2 regions of the Clostridium sp. BNL1100 genome follow, and region 2 is predicted to be linked to the other one. Evidence: riboswitches for the same ligand, from Rfam matches in the RefSeq annotation. Region 2 holds a riboswitch; the other holds the start of a gene.

The links. Region 2 has a riboswitch for FMN ahead of ribD (bifunctional diaminohydroxyphosphoribosylaminopyrimidine deaminase/5-amino-6-(5-phosphoribosylamino)uracil reductase RibD). Riboswitches for the same ligand answer to the same signal wherever they lie in the genome.
Region 1: it holds a riboswitch for FMN, as region 2 does, so the genes downstream of both, CLO1100_RS19380 (ECF transporter S component) here and ribD (bifunctional diaminohydroxyphosphoribosylaminopyrimidine deaminase/5-amino-6-(5-phosphoribosylamino)uracil reductase RibD) in region 2, are expected to answer to the same signal.

The regions. Positions count from the first base shown of each region.
Region 1 is NC_016791.1:4,485,036-4,492,954, forward strand. It holds gene CLO1100_RS19370 (phosphodiester glycosidase family protein) at 1-2,330, shown strand, start outside; gene galU (UTP--glucose-1-phosphate uridylyltransferase GalU) at 2,416-3,291, opposite strand; FMN riboswitch at 3,447-3,575, shown strand; gene CLO1100_RS19380 (ECF transporter S component) at 3,676-4,227, shown strand; gene CLO1100_RS19385 (hypothetical protein) at 4,455-4,754, shown strand; gene CLO1100_RS19390 (glycoside hydrolase family 3 protein) at 5,038-6,960, opposite strand; gene CLO1100_RS19395 (TraB/GumN family protein) at 7,089-7,919, shown strand, end outside.
Region 2 is NC_016791.1:2,697,429-2,705,347, reverse strand. It holds gene CLO1100_RS11435 (SOS response-associated peptidase) at 1-119, opposite strand, end outside; gene CLO1100_RS11430 (hypothetical protein) at 160-393, opposite strand; gene dinB (DNA polymerase IV) at 403-1,644, opposite strand; gene CLO1100_RS21250 (S-layer homology domain-containing protein) at 1,993-5,598, shown strand; FMN riboswitch at 5,718-5,843, shown strand; gene ribD (bifunctional diaminohydroxyphosphoribosylaminopyrimidine deaminase/5-amino-6-(5-phosphoribosylamino)uracil reductase RibD) at 5,926-7,029, shown strand; gene CLO1100_RS11410 (riboflavin synthase) at 7,050-7,706, shown strand; gene CLO1100_RS11405 (bifunctional 3,4-dihydroxy-2-butanone-4-phosphate synthase/GTP cyclohydrolase II) at 7,736-7,919, shown strand, end outside.

The DNA.
Region 1 (7,919 bases), 1.8 Mb from region 2:
ACAGATACAACGGTAATTTTAACGGAATGTCTATAATAGATGCAAAATGGGGTGCTAAAACTCCCGGTGCCACAACTAAATATCCTGAATGGATTGAGATGGTAGTTGAGGACGGTATAGTAAAAGAGTTTAATGAAAACAAACCCGGTATTGATATGCCAAAAAGTGGTTTTGTCGTGTTAGGTGCAGGAAGTCATATTCAATATTTAAAAGACAATTTCAAGGTTGGTGATCCGGTTGAATACAGTATCACCATGAACGTTGATACAAGTAAAATGACAATGGCCCTTACAGGCGGAGCAATGCTTGTAAAGGATGATAAAGTTTTAACCTCTTTCTCTCACAATCCGGTGTCACCGAGTACAAGGGCGCCAAGAACCGCAATAGGAACATCAAAAGATGGGAAAACCCTGATTATTGCAGCTGTTGACGGAAAATCCAGTGCCAGTATAGGAATGACACAAGCAGAGCTTGCATCGTATATGCACGAACTTGGCTGTGCTAATGCATTGAATCTGGACGGAGGCGGCTCGACTACACTGGTATCCAGAGAACAGGGCACAACAGGCTTAAGCGTTCAAAATAGGCCTTCAGACGGTTCACAAAGAGGAGTAGGCGCATCTCTGGGAATTTTCTCGGTAGCACCCCAAGGGCCTGTGGATTCTCTTTACGTAACCTCATATGAGGATCAAGTATTTGTTAACACCTCCAGAGCTTTTACAGCAAGGGGCATGGATAAGTACATGAATCCTGTTAACATTAATACAAATGATATAAAATGGTCTGTATCGGGCGTGAAGGGTACTTTTAAAAGCAATGTACTATATCCTACCACAGCAGGAGAAGCCGTGGTTACAGCAAAAATAGGTGACCATGTAGTAGGAACATGTCCTATTACTGTATTAGAGTCACCAACCAGACTTGAACTCAATCATGACACACTTAACATTAATCCCGGAAGTTCGGTTACATTTTCCGTTAAAGGATGGGATAAAAACGGGTATACCGCAAGTATTCCCCCTGCAAACATTAAATGGAGCACAGGCGGAAATGTAGGTAAAGTTTCCTCATCAAACGTATTTACTGCAAGTAAAAGCGGAGGAACAGGCTATGTAGCTGCTACTGTAGGTTCAGCAGTTGTTTCATGTCCAGTATCTATTCGTATGTCGGGTTTAACTAAAATTATTCAAGACTTTAATTCAACAGGAATAAAACTGACAACCTCGCCAAAATCGGCTAAGGCATCTTATAGTTTAGCATCTAACGTATATAAGTCAGCAAAATACTCCGCAAAAATCACATATGATTTTTCCACTGACTTAAGTGTAAACAAAACAGCATATCTGAATCTGCCAAATGGAGGCTATACATTGGAATCCACCACCTCAAAACTTGGTATGTGGGTTTACAGTTCAGCCAAAAAACCAATTTGGATAGGGGCTACTGTCCACGATTCTAAAGGAAACTACAGTAGTGAGTATTTTGCAAAAGGAATCACCTGGACAGGATGGAAGTACCTTGAAGTATCTCTGGATGATTTGAACACACCTAAAAAAGTAACAAATGTATTTGCTGTCCAGCCTAAAAATGGAAAGTCTTCAGGAACAGTTTATTTTGATAACTTGACAATGGTTTACACAGGCTATCCTGATGTTGATATGTCAAAGGTTCCAAAAACAACGGTACCAAAAGATGATAATTATAAGGATAGTTCTGTATTAGGCGCCGATTCAATGACCTTTTCAGTATTTGGTCAGTCAACAGCATATACTTCATCCAACAAGACACAGGTTGATATGCTTAACAAATTGGCAGGACGAGTAAGCAGTTCTGTAGATGTCTCTGTACTGGTTGGCTCAAATGACGGGCTTACAAGAAGCAGTATAAAGGTTCCACAGTTGAGTACCACAGCAAGCTATAAGTCATTGGATATTAACGGTAACCGACTTATTCAACTGAATACTGCCAAAGGCGGCTTACGTGTAACAAACACAAATGAGTGGTTATGGTTTATTAATCAACTCGATTCCTTTAACGGCAAAAACGTATTTGTATTTCTCAAGGAAGATCCTTTGAAATTTAATGATACAAAAGAAGGACAGCTTCTAAAAGACACACTTACAGATTTTAAAAAGAAAACAGGAAAGAATGTATGGGTATTCTATAAAGGAAATTCCAATTCAAGTTATATGGACAAAGGTGTTAAATATGTAGTCACCGCAGGCTTTGATTCCTATGGCTTCAGTGACAGCAACAAGGGCGCTGCAAAGTATGCCGTTGTAAAAGTTAAGGGAACATCGGTAACATACCAGTTCAAATCATTTAATTAAGACATAAAAATAAAACCGGAAGCAACAAAAGCTAAACGCTTTAATGTTTCCGGTTTTTATTTTCTCTTTTTTTGATAATACATTGTTATTCAGGAAGCTGATCCATTTTGTGTTTCAAGAAAGCTGTAAAATCATCCTTTAATTCATCTCTTTTTAGAGCAAATTCTACCGTAGCCTTTAAAAATCCTATTCTGTCGCCTACATCATACCTGTCGCCTTCAAAATCAAAAGCATACATTGCTTCCTGCTCCATCAAATTCTGCAATGCGTCTGTGAGCCAAATTTCACCATTCTTACCCGGTGTAGCAGTTTGAAGGAACTCAAAAATTCTGGGAGAAATAATATACCTACCCAGTATAGCTATATTTGATGGTGCCTGCTCAACCTCCGGTTTCTCAACCAATCCTTTTACCTTATATACTCTTTCATCTATCTGTGTTCCACCGATAACACCATATTTTGTTACATCCTGAAGGGGTACTTTTTGAACTCCCAGGATAGTAGTCTGGTATTCGTTATATACATCCATCAACTGCTTAATACATGGTACCGGAGAATCCACTATATCGTCACCCAGCATGACAGCAAAAGGCTCATTGCCGATAAACGATTTAGCACAATAAATAGCATGTCCGAGGCCTTTTGCTTCCTTCTGTCTTATGTAGTGTATATTTGCAATATTTGAAATCTCCTGTACAACACTCAACAGCTCCTGTTTTCCTTTTCTATGGAGCTCCTCTTCCAATTCGTAAGATTTATCAAAATGGTCTTCAATTGCTCTTTTATTTCTTCCGGAGATAATAAGTATATCCTCTATCCCCGCAGCAACTGCTTCTTCAACAATGTATTGTATAGTAGGTTTGTCGACTATAGGTATCATTTCCTTAGGTTGTGCCTTGGTTGCAGGTAAAAATCTGGTTCCAAGACCGGCAGCAGGTATTATCGCCTTTCGTACTTTCATAGATTTCCTCCATATGTACTTTATTCAAATATATTTTACCACATATTTTAATTTTATCGCAACAAATGTTTCCATTTATACCCTTTTAATCCAATGCATTGATTATCCTTGTATTTTATGTTATAGTTTTAACATAGCTATGATTAAAAACTTCATAATATCTTCAGGGCAGGGTGTGATTCCCTACCGGCGGTAATGTACTATTTTGTATTAGCCCGCGAGCGTTTTGCAGACATGGTGTGATTCCATGGCCGACAGTACAGTCTGGATGAAAGAAGAACATTAAACAACACTAATTTGTTATTTGGTTAAGCTCTGTGGATTATTATTCGCAGGGCTTTTTAATTTACTTTTATTTACATTACCATAAGGGGGCAAATCTCAATGAATAGCAGTAGAATCAGAAAAATGACAACAATGGGTGTATTGGTAGCAATTTCGGTAATTCTTATAATATCTCCTCTGAAATTTCCATTTCCCGGTGCACCGTTCCTTGTGTACGATGCGGCAGACGTAGCCATTATTATAGGAGGATTTATCTTTGGGCCTGTTGAAGGCGTTATCCTTACTATTGTAACAGCTCTTGTTCAAACACTGGCAGTTAATACCGGCGGCGGATGGATAGGCTGCGTTATGCATATTGTTGCTACGTCAGCTCTGGTAAGTACCGCTTCTATAGTTTATTTAAAGAAAAAAACTCTTAAAAGTGCTGTTATCGGTTTAATTCTAGGAAGTCTTGCAATGACTGCACTGATGATACCCATGAACATGATCTTTTATCCTTTGTTTGCAGGAACTCCGGTTGATGCTGTAATTAAAATGATTGTTCCGGCTCTGCTTCCTTTTAATTTAATGAAAGCAGGTATTAACTCAGTTATCGCCTTATTATTGTACAAATCTGCCGGCAGACTGTTATCCCAGATAGCCCTGAAATAAGGCTATCCGGAGACTATCACACCAAAAATCAGGAAATGATTGCAATTATTTGTTATAGCTATTATGATATATGTTATCAAAAATATAAAATATTAGGAATTACATATTTACATTAAAATAATTAGCACGTATTATAATATTAACATCATATTGTGACAGTGTCACATGGGCATCATATGCCAATTAATTTTAATTTGCTAATGCAATAATTGCGGGGTGATATTGGTATGGAATTTTGTAATAAATGCGGCTCTTTGAAGATTAGCGGGAATTGCACAAACAAAAAATGTGACCAACATGTTAAATCTATGGTAGAATTGGCTACAACTCAGCAAATTGAGTATATCAAAGAGTTGGCAGAGCAGTTAAATGAAGATATCAGTGATATGAACTTTGAAACCATGACAAAAAATGATGCTTCATATCTTATTGATGACTATCTGGAACGTTTGGATGACAATGACAAGAAACTTATAGCTGAAGATGATATTCTTGATGATGAAGAAACTGACGAAGAAGAATTATAACGTTATATTATATTGTAAAAAGCGAGAGAAAATTCCTCGCTTTTTATTTTTTCAACAAAATACTCTAAAAGCTGTTGATAACTTCTGAATTACTTGTTAATTATAACATGTGGATATGTGATACTGTTTACAAAAAACTGTGAATAATTATAAAACCTCATGGGGACCAAGGATTTCCCACGTTTTTTACATACTTTTTAATATTGCATTATATATGTGGATAATGTGCATAAATCTGTGCATAATTTAAATTTGATAGTTCACATAAGTGTGGAAAAGTGGGTTAATTTGAATATTTTAAACTAAATCCGTATTGAAAAAGAGCATCATATTCTTCATTGTTATCCAACTTTTCAATTGTAATGGGAAGTTGTTCAGCTGATTTAGGCCAACTCACAGGTAGTCGTCCTTTGAAATTGCAGTTATCTCCGTAAATAACCGGTGCAACCGCCCCTCCTTCTGTGCCGGGTAACCATGCCTCAACCAGGGCATCCCATTTATTAATCTCACTTGTGATTATCCTCGGTCTCCCCGATACAATAATGACAACTACGGGTTTCTTTGATTCATATGCAATTTTCAGTGTATGGGCATTTTCACTAAAAGCCAGCCCTTCGCTTAATCCCAGCGTTTTTTCATCGCCTCTTCCTTCAGCATAAGGGTGTTCTCCTAAAACTGCGACAACCACATCCGCATCCTTTATTTTTGCAGGATCGGTGATTATAACACCTCTTCCTTCATCTGCCATTTCCTTAAATCCATCCAGAATAGTTGTACCGCCCATCCATCTCTTATCTCCGACATCCAATCCACCTTGCCATGTCTTTGTCCAACCGCCGCATTGTACACCTATATTATTTGAGGCTGGTCCAACAACTGCAACTTTTGCTGATTTTTTGAGAGGAAGTATGTTCTTTTTATTTTTCAGAAGAACCAATGATTCCTTCACAGCCTGTTCCGCAATTTGAATATTGGAATTCTGCCTGATATCATAATCTTTATTTGTCCTATCACCTTTTTCGTCAAATTTGTCTGACTCCATTTTTACTCTTAGTATCCTGAAAACTGCTTCATCTATCCTATCCATATTTATATCCTGCCGCTTCTCACTTGCTGCCTCCAGTAAACATTTATAGGACTCCTTCCACCGTTTCCCTTCCATTAATACGTCTATTCCGGCATTCACAGCATTTGCTATTTTTACATAAAGGCTGTTGCCATCCAGATATTCAACACCCTCATAGTCACTGATTACTACTCCCTGAAAGCCAATATCCTGCTTAAGTTTGTATTCTATAAGGTCTCTTTCAGAGTGATTTTTCCTACCCTTTACACTGCTGTATGAGACCATAATTGATTTAACGCCGGCTTTAACTGCATCTTTATATACAGATATATATTTATCTTTAAGTTCCTCTGTGCTGATATTGGTATTTCCACGATCAAGCAGTCCATTCATGCCTGAGCCAAATTCAACTGCTCCGTCTGCCACGTAATGCTTTGCACATGCAATTATGCCCTTTTCCTGAAGAGCTGTTATAAAAGGAGTTGACATCATAGTCACAAGATCTGAGGTCTCACTGAAACACTCATAATCCCTCCCCCATCTTATATCGTTGCTTACTGCAACACACGGGGAAAATGTCCAATCAACGCCTATTGAATTTAATTCATCTGCCACGGCTGCTCCAATTTCCCTTGCAAGTTTCCCGTTACGAGTAGCTCCCAAGGCAATATTGTGAGGATATATAACGGTATCCTTCATGTTGTTGTTACCATGAACGGCATCTACGGCAAATAAGAGAGGTATCGATAACCTTGACTCTTTAGCCGCATTTTTATATGTACATATCATTTTTCTCCAACCATCCGGGTTATTTTCTTCCGGAGCTGAACCCCCTTGGGCAAAAACAGACCCTATTGAGTAGGTTTTAACATCCTGAGCGGTAATAAAGTCCTTTTCCGCCATAATCATCTGACCTACTTTTTCCTCCAGTGTCATCTTTTTTATATATGCAATTATATTTTCCTTGATTGATTTTTCTTTGTCGTATATTGCCATTACTCCTGAATTATTTCCGCTGTCTGTGGAAATATGAGTGTTGTTTGGAGCCTTATGTGTATTAGGTGTAGTATTACTGCAGCAGCATAGTGATAATATTAATAAAGAGGTCAGAAGTATTCTTTCCAGTCTTTTAAAGTTCAATTAATCACCCCAGTGTTTGGTATATATTACTATAATATTAAAATAATTGTAATATATCAACATTAATCTACTTATATCTTAATATAGTTAGTAGTATTTAATAAATTAATATAATCCGGAGGTTTTCAATGAGAAGATTACTACCCTTTATTACCTTAATACTTATTATATGCCTTACTTTGGCATCTTCAGCTTCTACTGAAGCCCTTCCTGCCGAGAATAACCATATAAGCATGTGGAAAGTTACAAATCAAAATGATACCTCGGAAAGAAATATTACATACCTTGTGGGATCATTATCAATTACAGACAAAAGCATATTCCCTTTAAATGCACAACTCGAAAAGGTATACAGTGAATGTTCAAAAATAATTGTAGAAACTGATATGACAAAAACTACACAGGACCAAACCGTAACAGCCCTATTAAAATATGGGCTGCTATCAAAAACAACCATAGATAAGGTGTTAACAAAGGAACAGTATACCAAAGCAGACAACCTTATAAAAAAGTATACTCAAAATAAGAAATCACTTGCTGCTTACAAGAATTTTATGCCCTGGGTAATAGAAAACCTAATTTCTAGTCTTGCAATTAGCAACTCACAAAATTTTTTACAAAACCCTGTTTCCTCATATTTTGTAGCAAAGGCAAAGAAAGACGGAAAGTCAATAGTTGAAATTGAATCTCCTGATTTACAGCTAAGCAGGCTTAGCTCAATGTCATACTCTCTTCAAGGTTCACTACTTGAGAATACAATTAACGTTGTAGAAAAGGAGTCTGAAACTGTAAAAAATGCAACGGCGTTATGGAAAGAAGGTAACATCGAGGGCCTTAGCGAGCTATATTCATTTGACAAGGCCTTTCGAACAACAGTAACCCAAAAAACCTATGAATGCATTATTAAAAATTTAAAATCCGGTGGTAAATATTTTGCCGTAGCTGACATTTCGATGCTG
Region 2 (7,919 bases):
AAAATCTCACCTGTTTTAATTGTTGTAGCTTTCTCCTTAAGTTTTTCATTAATATCATTAACTATATTTCTAAGTTCCTGATTCTCTTCCTCTGTAAAAATAGCGTATCTTCCACACATAAATATTGCTCCTCCAAGTTATATTTTATAAACGATAGAGCTACTTGCCCTCTACAAACCAACGTCCTTCCTCAAAAAAAATAAATACTTCTTTTCCCATAACCTTACAACGGTAGCGAATACCTTGCCCGCCTACTTTTAAGCTTGCCGCTTTTTTATGGTCATATACTTTGTCTATTATATATTTTGATCCATCTTCCCAAATAAAGGAAACAGGTATCAGCTCACCATTGGGAGAAAATGTTGCATTTAATTGTACAAAAACCTTCTTCATAATATCACCTTACCTAAAAAATGAAACGGGATGAATAATATTGTCTTCAACTGGGTTGGCGTTAAGAGCACTATCTTTAAGCAAAATTGCCCTTTGAACAGAGTAATGGCCAAACCTTTTACGAATAGTATCAATACTAAATTCCAGAGTTTCCAATTGTGGACGTTTATTATAATCCTCAAAAAAGGAAAGCTGGGTATGAGTATCCGCTGTAACCAAATCAGTTGAACGTATACCAAGAGAACGTATAGGCTTATGCCAATTCCAATTTGCATTAAAAATATCCATTGCTTTACGTGAAATTTCACCGGATATATAGCTGGGAACCGGGAGCTTTGCTTGTCGTTCAATTGATGCAAGCTCATTATCACGAATAGAAATCTGTATTGTAGAACCCTTTAAATTATGTTTTCTAAGCCTTTCCGCAACACTTTCAGCCAGCACAGTAAAAGTAAGTTTAACATCCTCTGTGTTTACAAGGTCTCTTGCGGTTGTCATGCTGTTTCCTATGCCTTTTATAGTTTCTTGGTAATCTGTTGCAGTTACTTCGGAATAGTCCATGCCATTAGCAAAATTCCAGAGAGTTTCTCCCCATTTTCCAAGATATCTTTTAGTGAAAGAAAGAGGCGTCCCTGCAAGGTCTCCGATAGTCATTATGCCGACCTGATTAAGTTTCCTACGGGTTGACCTGCCCACATAAAGCAATTCGCCAACATTTAATTTCCAAACCATTTCCTTAAAATTATTTTGATTAATAACAGTAGTAGCATTAGGCTTTTTTAAATCAGACCCAAGCTTTGCAAATATCTTATTAAAACTCACTCCTACTGAAGCAGTAACACCAAGCTCTGTTTTAATAAGTTCACGTATTTCATTTGCAATCTTTTCTCCATCTCCGAAGAGCTTGGTGCTTTCGGAAACGTCAATCCAGCATTCATCTATGCCAAAACTCTCAACAAGGTTGGAATATCTCGAATAAATTTCTCTGGCTTCCTTTGAAAATCTCAGGTATAAAGCATAATTGGGATTAACAACAACGAGATTGGGACACTTTTGTTTTGCTTGCCAGATAGCCTCGCCTGTTTTTATTCCAAACTTTTTCGCAATATAATTTTTAGCCAGGACAATTCCGTGACGCAAATCCTGGCTTCCGCATACTGCTAAAGGATAATCCCTATACTGTGGATTGTACAGACATTCAACAGAAGCGTAAAAATTATTCAGGTCACAGTGTAAAATTACTCTATCCATAAGGTCACTCCAGTCAGAACGTTTGTTCGTATAATCATTATAAATCCGAACAAATGTTCTTGTAAAGAGGTAAAATTGTGTATCTCTAAAATTGTTTTGCTTTTTGTACAAAATTATCATGATATTATGTAGACTATTAAAATATTCTATAATATAATATCATTCGTCGATGCAAATTATGTAAACTTATTACAAATATATGGCAATGATAATGTAATAAGTAATAAATCTACATAACCTTCCATTGAAGAAGTATATGGGAATTAAGTTGTACTCTAATGCATGTAATTAGGCAAGAGGGGCAACTGACAAGCTATGAAATATACACACCAAAAGGAGGACTATTACATGCACAATCGGAAAGCCAAATTTTTAAGCGTTGCATTATCAGCGGTTATGGCACTCTCAACCTTAGTTGTACCTTTTAATGCAAATGCAGCATCTGCTCCAGGTCAATATATTATAGGTGATGGAAGTGGAGGCGGAGGCGGAGGAGCCAGTGGCAGTAATTTTGCCGGGGGTGCCGGAGGTAACGGCGGAGGGGATAACGATACAATTAACGGGACCATAGGAAGTGACGTTATATTTGGAGATGGCAGCGGCGGTGGAGCCGGGTGCAGAAGCGTGGGCGGTTCAATCAACCCCAGAGGAGGAGTTGGTGGCGGTGGAGCTGACATAATCAATGGCGGAGACGGTGATGACGTCATATTTGGCGATGGTTTTAACGGACAGGACTATCTTGGGTGGTATCCCGGAAATGGAGGAATAGGAGGCGGAGGTGCCGGAGGTGCAGGCGGTATATTTGGACAGCCTCCTGCAGGTGGAATCGGCGGAATTGGCGGCGGAGGCGGCGGAGCCGGAGGAAGCGGAGCATGTATCCCCGGTGCAACTCTTATCACTGGAGTAGGTAATTCAGGAGGAATTCAAAGCGGTACAAACGGTGGAACCGGTGGGGCAAGTACAACATCTAATGAAAATGGGGTTCCTGGTGCCGGTGGTGCACCTTCTGTATACGCAGGAGGTGGTGGAGCAGGATTCGGAGGAGCCGCAGGAGGAGCAGGGGCCAATAATGCAAATGGACTAACCGGAGCAAACGGAGATACCAACCAACATACATATAATGACACTACAGGCAGTGTACGTGGTTATTTTACAGAATCAGTACTTAGGACACTTTTGTTAAACAATCCAACCTTTGGTGCCGGAAACGACACAATTAACGGAGGTGCAGGAAATAACAACCTCTTTGGTCTGGGTGGTCAGAATACATTTATAGTGGATTCAGCTGATAATGCGTCGAGAACTGTAATATGGGATTTAAAGTATGGTGATAAACTACTTTTGCAAAATGATGGCGTTTTAGTCTCTCAGGTTTTTTCAGAAAGTGTTTTAGAGGGGGCATCATATGGTGACTTTGATGGGGACGGTTTTGATGATGATACAAGAATTATGTTCAATTCAAATCCTATAGACCTTATAGATAACTTGTTGTCAAAAACTAACAACGTAGGAACAAATGGAGAAATATCTCCATCCAATTCAGCACCTGTTATTGATCTGAATAATAATATAAATGTTTATAATTTGGGAAGCGGATTCGATTGCTGGTTTGGCGCCGGAGCAGTTGTAAATGATCGTGATGGTGATCAGGACTGGGATGGCGGAAAAATGGAAGTAAAATTAGAATGGAATGCAACTGAGAACGACCAATTAGGGGTTTTTGAAAATTCAACATTAGCTCCCATAATAGCTTTCTCAGGTACTGATGTTACCGCAGCCGGGGTATCTATCGGAACAATGTCTGTACCTGCAGCTGCAGGTGCTAATACCGCAAAATATCTGGTATCAGGTAATACATTGTTTACTGTAACATTTAATAGTAACGCTACAAATGAATATGTTCGTAAACTGGTAAACCATTTACTTTTTAAATCAATCAATGCAGGAAACGGAAACCGTGTAGTATCAGTAAAACTTACAGATAAGCATGGGAACTCATCAATGGATACAGAGGTAATCGGAGCCAATGTTCCGGCAGCTGCACCTGTATTTCAAAGTGCCGCTACAGACACATCTGGTTCAAAAGTAATTGCGGTTTTTGATAAAACCATGATGGCAAGGCCTGATGGAAGACAAGGTCAGTTTACTGTAACTGTTGACGGGAGTCCGGCGGTAGTTACATCAATTGCCAACGCAGATTTTGATTCAACATTGGAGTTTACTCTTGCAACTCCTGTTGTAAACGGTCAGATTGTTAAGATATCCTATGCAACCGGAAGTATAATTTCCGCAGATACAGGAGTACTGGCAACATTTGGACTTCAGGATGTTGTAAATAATGTACCTGCTTTATACACCGTACCCGGTGTACCACAAACTGTTAAAGCAGTTGCGGGCAACGCACAGGCGACAGTCACTTTTAATGCTCCTGCATCTGACGGAGGAAGCCCTATTACAGGATATATCGTAACATCAACTCCGGGTAGTATTACAGCAACTGGAAATACAAATTCAATAATAGTTACAGGTCTTACCAATGGTACAACCTATACCTTTACCGTAAAGGCTGTAAATGCGGCTGGAGAGGGTAATGAGTCGGCACCATCTAATCAGGTAACACCTTCAGCACCTTCAAGCGGGGGTGGTGATTCAACAGGAACACCTTCAACACCTGCAACTCCAACACCGAGTGATACAGGGGTTGAGATATTAGTTAACGGTAAGGTTGAAACTGCTGCAACGGCAACAAAATCTGAACAAAATGGTAAATCAGTATTAACACTTACGGTTGATGATAAAAAAGTAGAACAGAAAATAGAACAAGAAGGTAACAATGCAGTTGTTACAATTCCTGTGAGAAATAGTTCAGATATCGTCGTAAGTCAATTGACCGGACAGACTGTAAAATATATGGAAACAAAGAATTCTGTTCTGAAAATTCAAACAGATAATGTAACCTATACTATACAGGCTTCACAAATCAATATAGATAATGTAAGTGAAAAGATAGGAAAACAAGTAGAATTAAAGGATATCAATGTAGAAATAAAAATTTCGGCATCTCCGGACAGTGCAGTAAAGACCGTAGAAACTACGGCTAAAACTAACAACTATCAAGTCATGGTGAAGCCTGTAGACTTTGATATTACATGTTCAAATGGTGACAAAACTATAGATGTTACCAGATTTAACGCATATGTTGAAAGAATGGTTGCAATACCGGACGGAATAGACCCAAACAAGATTACTACCGGAATTGTGCTTAACGCAGATGGATCATTCTCTCATGTACCAACGGTGATAAATAAAATAGACAACAGATATTATGCAAAAATAAACAGCATTACAAATAGTACATATTCAGTAATCTGGAGTCCGAAAACATTTGATGATGTAGAAAACCATTGGGCAAAGGCTGCTGTTAATGATATGGGCTCAAGGCTTATAATCAGCGGTGTGGGCAATGGAAAATTTGCACCACAAAGAGATATTACAAGAGCTGAATTTGCTACAATCGTTGTAAAGGGCCTTGGTTTGATGTGTACCGGAACAGGAAAAGACACATTTAATGATGTGGCAAAGGGTACATGGTATTATGACGCAGTCTCCATTGCAAGCGAGTACGGAATTATTTCCGGCTATGGCTACGGAAAATTCGGTCCTATGGACAGAATATCACGTGAACAGGCAATGACAATAATCGCAAAAGCAATGGATATAACAGGCTTAAACATTGAATTAACACAGGATGAGCAAGCAAGTATTCTATCAGGATTCAAAGACTCTGAAATTGCTTCCGGCTATGCCATAACAGGAATTGCAGCCTGTGTAAAATCCGGAATTGTAACCGGAAGAGGAAATAATATGGTTGCACCAAAATCTGATATTACAAGGGCTGAAACCGCAGTAATAGTGCGTAAACTCCTACAAAAGTCAGAGCTTATTAATCAATAAGCCAAAGAAAGTAGAAAAACCCGAAGGACTATCGGCCTTCGGGTTTTTTTAACTACACCTTGACTAAAACATCCAATACTGTTATAGTTTACTTTAATAAAATATGTTAATAATAATAATGACACTTCAGGGATAGGTGAAAATCCTTACCGGCGGTAGATAGCACAAGCTATAAGCCCGCGAGCGAAAGCAGATCCGGTCAAACTCCGGAGCCGACAGTACAGTCTGGATGAAAGATAGTGTATTTAATTTTGCTATTTTGTCCCCGGGGGTTGTCTACCTCTGGGGATTTTTGCGTTTTAAGGAAATAAAAGCAAGGAGAACAAAATGAATATACATGAGTTTTATATGAAAAGGGCATTGGAAATTGCAAAAGGGGGGTGGGGGAGAACAAACCCGAATCCATTGGTTGGAGCTGTTATAGTAAAGGATGGCGAAATAATCTCTGAAGGTTTCCATGAAGCCTTAGGGTGTGCCCATGCCGAAGTTTGTGCTTTTCAAAATGCTACCACTGATATTTCAGGCGCTACTATTTATGTAAATCTTGAGCCGTGCTCCCATTACGGAAGGACGCCTCCGTGTGCAAAAGCGATTGTAGAGTCTGGAATCAAGGAAGTAGTTGTAGCCATGGTGGACCCAAACCCCAAGGTAGCAGGAAAGGGCATACAAATACTAAAAGATGCCAATATTAATGTCATAGTGGGAGTTCTTGAGGAAGAGGCAAAAAGGCTGAATGAAATATTTATACACTATATAACAAAACGACTTCCATTTGTAATTATGAAAACGGCAATGACCTTAGACGGTAAAATTGCATCGGTTACAGGCGACTCCAAATGGATAAGCGGTGAACCCTCAAGAGAGTATGTCCATAAAATACGTAATAGAGTATCGTCAATTATGGTAGGCGTAAACACAATAATAAATGATAATCCCTCATTGACTGCAAGACCGTCCTCTGGAGATGGCATTGACCCTGTCCGTATCGTAGTTGACAGTTGTGGAAGGATTCCAATGGATAGCAAGGTTATTTATTGTGATTCAAAGGCAGGACTTATACTTGCAACTACAGATAAAATTAATAAAGACAAGGAAACTCAGCTTTTATCCCGTGGGGTAAGGATTATAAAAACCGCTGAGAAAAATGGTAAGGTGAATCTCAGGGAGCTTATGAAGGAATTGTACAAGCTTGAAATTGACAGTGTTCTTTTGGAAGGAGGAGGTACCCTTAACTTTTCAGCACTGGAGGCAGGAATAGTGAATAAGGTAATGTCCTTTATTTCACCCAAAATAATAGGCGGAAGTTCGGCTGTAACGCCTGTAGGAGGGAATGGAATAGATAAAATGAAGGATGCAATAGCTCTGTCGGATATCAGAGTCGAAAAATTTGACAGGGATGTACTTATTGAGGGATATATTGCAGACAAATAGCGATTTGGGAGGTGACAGGCGTGTTTACGGGAATTGTTGAAGAAATGGGAAGTGTTAAAAACATTGTATATGGCAGCAGCTCAATTAAGCTTTCCATAGAGTGTACGACTGTAATTGAAGGTACTGTTAAAGGAGACAGCATAGCTGTAAACGGCATATGCCTTACTGTTACTGAATTAGGAGGAAACTGGTTCACGGCTGATGTAATGCCGGAAACCATGAGGAAAACAGGGCTTGAAAAGCTGAAGCCCGGCGGAAAGGTAAATCTGGAGAGGGCATTAAGACTTGCTGACAGGCTGGGAGGACATATAGTCAGCGGTCATATTGATGGAACGGGGACTATTACCGGGTTAAAGAAAGAGGATAATGCAGTTCTTATTACAATTACTGCACCTGAACAAATTATGAAATATATTGTTCAAAAAGGTTCGGTGGCTCTGGACGGTACAAGTCTTACCATAGCGGAGCTAAGTACAAATACCTTCACGGTTTCCCTTATACCGCTGACCCGGGGATTCACCATACTTGGCTCTAAAAGTATAGGCGACAGAGTAAATATAGAATGTGACATTATAGGGAAGTACGTAGAAAAGATGTTAAAAGGCGAACCCTTGGAATCACAATCTTCCAAAAAGGATTTGTCAGCTGAATTTCTCAGGGAACACGGGTTTATGTAACAATAAAAATCAAAAAGGGAGTGAATTTCATGAATTTTAGTACAATAGAAGAAGCAATAGAGGATATCCGCCAAGGCAAAATTATTGTAGTGGTAGATGATGAAGACAGGGAAAACGAGGGTGACCTCCTTATGGCCGCCGAAAAGGCTACCCCGGAAAGTATAAATTTCATGGCTACCTACGGCAAGGGTATGATATGTGTTCCGCTGACAT